2 regions of the Enterobacter sp. ECC_219_Taxon_10 genome follow, and region 1 is predicted to be linked to the other one. Evidence: predicted binding sites of a transcription regulator. Region 1 holds the regulator's gene; the other holds the start of a gene.
The links. The regulator PurR, encoded in region 1, represses purine synthesis genes. The targets are predictions, from matches to a motif close to CANGCAAACGTTTGCNTG.
Positions count from the first base shown of each region.

Region 2: a site for PurR is predicted at 925-942, ahead of purH (bifunctional phosphoribosylaminoimidazolecarboxamide formyltransferase/IMP cyclohydrolase). Genes of this name have one in related genera too.

Region 1 covers NZ_CM178005.1:2,112,057-2,115,441, forward strand. The annotation lists gene punC (purine nucleoside transporter PunC) at 1-129, opposite strand, end outside; gene punR (DNA-binding transcriptional activator PunR) at 244-1,155, shown strand; gene purR (HTH-type transcriptional repressor PurR) at 1,173-2,198, opposite strand; gene cydH (cytochrome bd-I oxidase subunit CydH) at 2,496-2,585, shown strand; gene AC4ICF_RS10135 (MFS transporter) at 2,749-3,385, shown strand, end outside.
Region 2 covers NZ_CM178005.1:259,638-263,022, reverse strand. The annotation lists rRNA gene AC4ICF_RS01145 (16S ribosomal RNA) at 1-487, opposite strand, end outside; gene purH (bifunctional phosphoribosylaminoimidazolecarboxamide formyltransferase/IMP cyclohydrolase) at 1,050-2,639, shown strand; gene purD (phosphoribosylamine--glycine ligase) at 2,655-3,385, shown strand, end outside.

The sequences.
Region 1 (3,385 bases):
GATGGCGGCAGCAGGGGTTTGCAAATCTTCCTGCATGGCGGCGAAAGCCGGCAGGTACATATCGGTGGCCAAAAAGCCCAGCACGCTTAAGCCGCCGAGCCAGACTAAAAAACCTTTCCTGGGTTGCACTGTTTTATTCTCCTGAGGAGGCAGGTATACGTTGGCGCTGAGTGTAGGGAATGCAAAGCCGCTTGTGAAACGCTAATATTTGGCGGGTGCATTCAAATTTTTTGCAGGCAGAAAATGTGGTCAGATTATTCTCTTGAAGTGGTCGATGCTGTCGCGCGTAACGGCAGCTTTAGCGGGGCGGCGCAGGAGCTACACCGCGTCCCTTCGGCTATCAGCTATACCGTACGTCAGCTTGAGGATTGGCTGGCGGTACCGCTGTTTGAACGGCGACATCGTGATGTGGAATTAACGCCTGCAGGGGCGTGGTTTTTGAAGGAAGGGCGTTCTGTTATCAAAAAAATGCAGATCACCCGCGAACAGTGCCAGCAGATCGCGAACGGCTGGCGGGGACACCTTTCCATTGCGGTGGATAACATCGTTAAGCCCGAGCGCACCCGGCAGATGATTGTCGATTTCTACCGTCATTTTTCTGACGTCGAACTGCGGGTTTCGCAGGAGGTGTTCAACGGCGTCTGGGATGCGCTGGCGGACGGCAGGGCAGAGATGGCCATTGGGGCCACTCAGGCGATCCCGGTCGGGGGGCGTTACGCCTTTCGCGATATGGGGATGCTGAGCTGGAAATGCGTGGTGGCAAGCGATCATCCGCTGGCGAAGATGGAAGGGCCGCTGAGCGATGATACGCTGCGCGGCTGGCCGTCGCTGGTGCTGGAGGATACCTCCCGCTCGCTGCCCAAGCGTATCACATGGCTTTTGGACAACCAGCGGCGGGTGGTGGCCCCTGACTGGGAATCGTCGGCGACGTGCCTTAGCGCCGGGCTCTGCGTCGCGATGGTACCCGTTCATTTTGCGCGACCACGAATCGACACCGGTGAGTGGGTTGAGCTGGCCCTGGAGAATCCATTCCCGGATGCGGCCTGCTGCCTCACCTGGCAACAAAATGATGTTTCCCCGGCGATGGCCTGGCTTCTGGATTATCTGGGGGACAGCGAAACGCTTAACCGGGAATGGCTGAGGGAGCCAGCCTGACTGGCTCCGCAATGAGATTAACGACGGTAGTCGCGGAACGGGCCATCCGCGACGGAACGGCGTTCGATAAGGCGAGGGTGAACTTCAATGGACTGCGACTCTTCACGTTTGTTGACGATCCTGTCCAGCAGCATATTGAAGGCGGTTTCACCCAGCGAATCTTTCGGCTGGTGAATGGTGGTCAACGCTGGCGTGAAGAAGCGCGCGTTGCGCACGTTGTCATACCCGATCACGGAGATGTCCTGCGGGACGCGCAGACCCAGCTCATCGGCCGCACAGAGGGCGCCCATCGCCATGATGTCACCCCCGCAGAAGACGGCGGTCGGGCGGTGCGGCTGGGAGACGATCTGTTGCATCGCGCGGTAGCCTGATTCCGGCTCAAAGTCGCCCTGCACGATCCAGTTTTCCGGCACGGTAATCAGCGCTTCTTCCATCGCTTTCATAAAGCCGGCCAGACGGCCCGCGCCGGTGTTGCGCTCCAGCGGACCCGGGATCACGCCAATCTCGCGATGGCCGCGCTCAATCAGATAACGGCCGGCCATATAGCCGCCCTCAAAGGCGTTATCGATAACCGAATCGGTGAAATCCGCGCGCGCTTCGCCCCAGTCCATCACCACCATCGGAATATGGCGATACTCTTCCAGCATCGACAGCACGGATTCCGGGTACTCGGAACACATTACCAGCAGGCCATCCACGCGCTTTTGCGCCATCATCGACAGGTAGGCACGCTGTTTTTCAATGCTGTTCCATGCGTTGCCGAGAATCAGGGTATAGCCTTTCTGGAAGCAGTTTTTCTCCACCGCTTCAATGATCTCGGCAAAATAGGCCGCTTCACTGCTGGTCGCCAGTAATCCAATGGACTTGGTGTGATTGACCTTGAGGCTGCGCGCAACCGCGCTTGGCGAATAGTGCAGCTCTTTGATCGCTGCCCAGACCGCGTTGCGCGTCTCTTCCGCCACGAAGCGGGTTTTGTTAATTACATGTGATACGGTTGTAGTGGAAACGTTTGCGCGTTTTGCTACGTCTTTAATTGTTGCCATTAAATGTCACTCCAGACCATATCCTAAACTCCTGAAAAACTTGAAGGTAAACGTTTGCCTTCTCTCACCCTTATCACGCAATTTTGGATTGCGGCACGCCAGGAAAACGACACGGGACGTCAGGAGGGGGTCAATGGCCGGTACGCTAATAAATTTAGCGTGGAATTTTGGCCTATCTTGATGAAAAGGGGAAGAGGTAAAGTGGTTATCAGTATAAATCCAGGAAGATTTTTGACGGAATCTGTGCAAAAATGAGCAAGCTCACTTTTCGTGGGGGGATTAAAAGGAGAAAAATTGATGAGTTCCGATCTGAAGTTTTCGCTGTTCACCACCGTTGTTGTGCTGGCTCTGATTGTCGCGGCTGGTCTGACGGCTGCGCTGCACTGATTTACGCGGAGGGAGAGCCTTCTCCCTCCCCATCGCCGCGATTGTTACTTCTCTGGCAAAAATCTTTTGCCATTTTGTTAACTTCTCATTTTTTGTGATTGATGTCATGCTTTCCGCTTCTTTGTTCTGTGTCACCACATGACACGGCATCCGGAGTTGACGCATGAAAATCAATTTTCCCCTGCTGGCCCTGGCGATTGGCGCTTTTGGGATTGGCACCACTGAATTCTCCCCGATGGGGTTACTGCCTGTTATTGCCCGGGGCGTAGACGTCTCGATCCCTGCGGCAGGCATGTTAATCAGCGCCTACGCCATCGGCGTGATGGTGGGGGCGCCGCTGATGACGCTTCTGCTTTCTCACCGGGCGCGCCGCAATGCGCTGATTTTCCTGATGGCGATTTTCACTCTGGGCAACGTGCTTTCGGCCATTTCGCCGGACTACACTACCCTGATGCTGTCGCGCATTCTGACCAGCCTGAACCACGGCGCGTTCTTTGGGCTGGGCTCGGTCGTGGCCGCAAGCGTAGTGCCAAAACACAAGCAGGCAAGCGCTGTAGCGACCATGTTTATGGGGCTGACGATTGCCAACATTGGCGGGGTGCCGGCGGCAACCTGGCTGGGGGAAGCGATCGGCTGGCGTATGTCCTTCCTGGCGACGGCCGGGCTGGGCGTGGTCGCGATGGTGGCGTTGTTCTTCTCTCTGCCGAAAGGCAGTGCAGGAGAACGTCCGGAAGTGCGTAAAGAGCTGGCGGTGCTGATGCGCCCGCAGGTGCTCTCCGCGCTGCTCACCACGGTGCTGG
Region 2 (3,385 bases), 1.9 Mb from region 1:
GGTAACGTCAATCGACAAGGTTATTAACCTTATCGCCTTCCTCCCCGCTGAAAGTACTTTACAACCCGAAGGCCTTCTTCATACACGCGGCATGGCTGCATCAGGCTTGCGCCCATTGTGCAATATTCCCCACTGCTGCCTCCCGTAGGAGTCTGGACCGTGTCTCAGTTCCAGTGTGGCTGGTCATCCTCTCAGACCAGCTAGGGATCGTCGCCTAGGTGAGCCGTTACCCCACCTACTAGCTAATCCCATCTGGGCACATCTGATGGCAAGAGGCCCGAAGGTCCCCCTCTTTGGTCTTGCGACGTTATGCGGTATTAGCTACCGTTTCCAGTAGTTATCCCCCTCCATCAGGCAGTTTCCCAGACATTACTCACCCGTCCGCCACTCGTCACCCGAGAGCAAGCTCTCTGTGCTACCGTTCGACTTGCATGTGTTAGGCCTGCCGCCAGCGTTCAATCTGAGCCATGATCAAACTCTTCAATTTAAGTTTGATGCTCGTGAATTAAACTTCGTAATGAATTACGCATGTTCACTCAGAGACTTGGTATTCATTTTTCGTCTTGCGACGTTAAGAATCCATGTCACTTTGAGTGCCCACACAGATTGTCTGATAAATTGTTAAAGAGCAGTTGCAACGCGGCTTTCAGCTCACCGTTGCGAGGTGGCGTATATTACGCTTTCCTCTTTCAGAGTCAACCCGTTATTTCAGGATTTTTTCTCTTCAACCGACCGGGTTGTCTGTGAAGTGATTCACATCCGCCGTGTCGATGGAGGCGCATTATAGGGAGTTCTCCGCAGGCCGCAACCGTTAAATAACAGAAAAATGACTGACTGCTGCATTCCACAGCAAAACCCCGCCTTATACCTTTTTACACACAGACTTATCCACAATGATACGAAAAAGTGAAAATATGCGAGCGTTGCGCAAACGTTTTCGTTAAAATGCTCGCGCTTAATAAGGATGCCCCGTCAGGTGTGTTAGATGAGTTTTTCACTGGAAAATTCATCTAACGCTCTCTGTAATCGTGAAATCCAGGGGATTTACCATGCAACAACGTCGTCCAGTCCGCCGCGCTCTGCTCAGTGTTTCTGATAAAGCCGGTATCGTCGAATTCGCTCAGGCACTTTCCGCACGCGGTGTGGAGCTGCTTTCTACAGGCGGTACTGCTCGCCTGTTAGCAGATAAAGGTCTGCCGGTAACCGAAGTGTCCGATTACACCGGTTTCCCGGAAATGATGGATGGACGCGTCAAAACCCTGCATCCAAAAGTCCACGGCGGTATTCTTGGCCGTCGCGGTCAGGACGACGCCATTATGGAGCAGCATGACATCGCGCCAATCGACATGGTGGTTGTTAACCTCTACCCGTTTGCCCAAACCGTTGCCCGCGAAGGCTGTTCTCTTGAAGATGCCGTAGAGAATATTGATATCGGCGGCCCGACCATGGTGCGCTCCGCAGCCAAGAACCATAAAGATGTGGCCATCGTGGTGAAGAGCAGCGATTACGAAACCATTATTAATGAGATGGATGCTAACGAAGGGTCGCTCACACTGGAAACGCGTTTCGACCTCGCCATCAAAGCCTTCGAACACACCGCCGCGTACGACAGCATGATCGCCAACTACTTCGGAAGCCTGGTGCCGGCTTACCACGCTGAAAGCAAAGATCCTTCTGGCCGCTTCCCGCGCACCCTGAACCTGAACTTCATTAAGAAGCAGGATATGCGTTACGGTGAGAACAGCCACCAGCAGGCAGCCTTCTATATAGAAGAAGAGGTAAAAGAAGCCTCTGTTGCGACAGCCCAGCAGGTTCAGGGCAAAGCGCTCTCCTATAACAACATTGCCGACACCGACGCCGCGCTGGAATGCGTGAAAGAGTTCAGCGAGCCTGCCTGCGTTATCGTCAAGCATGCGAACCCATGCGGCGTTGCCGTGAGCACCTCTATTCTGGATGCCTACGATCGCGCCTACAAAACCGATCCGACCTCTGCGTTCGGCGGCATTATCGCCTTCAACCGCGAGCTGGATGCTGAAACCGCACAGGCTATCATCTCCCGCCAGTTCGTTGAAGTGATCATCGCGCCATCCGCATCCGAAGAAGCGCTGAAAATCACCGCAGCAAAACAGAACGTGCGCGTACTGGTTTGCGGCCAGTGGGCCGAACGCGTGCCGGGCCTGGACTTCAAGCGCGTGAACGGCGGTCTGCTGGTTCAGGACCGCGATCTGGGTATGGTGACAGAAGCCGACCTGCGCGTGGTGACCAAGCGTCAGCCGAGCGAACAGGAACTGCGTGACGCGCTGTTCTGCTGGAAGGTCGCCAAGTTCGTCAAATCAAACGCCATTGTCTACGCCAAAGAAAACATGACCATCGGGATAGGCGCAGGCCAGATGAGCCGCGTTTACTCTGCGAAAATCGCGGGTATTAAAGCAGGTGACGAAGGTCTGGAAGTCAAAGGCTCCGCCATGGCTTCTGACGCCTTCTTCCCGTTCCGTGACGGCATCGATGCCGCAGCCGCTGTCGGCATCACCTGCGTGATCCAGCCTGGCGGTTCCATCCGCGATGACGAAGTGATTGCCGCTGCCGACGAACACGGCATCGCGATGATCTTCACCGACATGCGCCACTTCCGCCATTAATTCCCGGAGCTGAAAATGAAAGTATTAGTGATTGGTAACGGCGGACGCGAACACGCGCTGGCGTGGAAAGCGGCGCAGTCTCCGCTGGTTGATACCGTCTTTGTGGCACCGGGTAACGCCGGTACCGCGCTGGAACCCGCGCTGCAGAACGTGGCTATCGGCGTGACCGATATCCCGGCGCTGCTGAGCTTTGCCCAGAGCGAGAAAATCGACCTGACGATTGTGGGCCCGGAAGCGCCGCTGGTGATTGGCGTCGTCGATGCCTTCCGCGCAGCCGGTCTGAAAATCTTCGGCCCAACGGAGGGTGCAGCCCAGCTGGAAGGCTCCAAAGCCTTCACCAAAGATTTCCTCGCGCGTCATAACATCCCGACGGCGGAATATCAGAACTTCACCGAAGTAGAGCCAGCCCTGGCCTACTTACGTGAAAAAGGCGCGCCGATTGTCATCAAGGCCGACGGTCTGGCCGCCGGGAAAGGTGTTATCGTCGCGATGACCCTCGAGGAAGCCGAAGCCGCTGTTCACGATATGCTGGCCGGCAACGCCTTTGGCGACGCGGGCCACCGCATCGTGATCGAAGAGTTCCTCGACGGTGAAGAGGCGAGTTTTATCGTGATGGTCGACGGCGAGCACGTTCTGCCGATGGCCACCAGCCAGGATCACAAGCGCGTGGGCAACGGCGATACCGGCCCGAATACCGGCGGGATGGGCGCCTACTCCCCTGCTCCGGTAGTGACTGACGAAGTGCA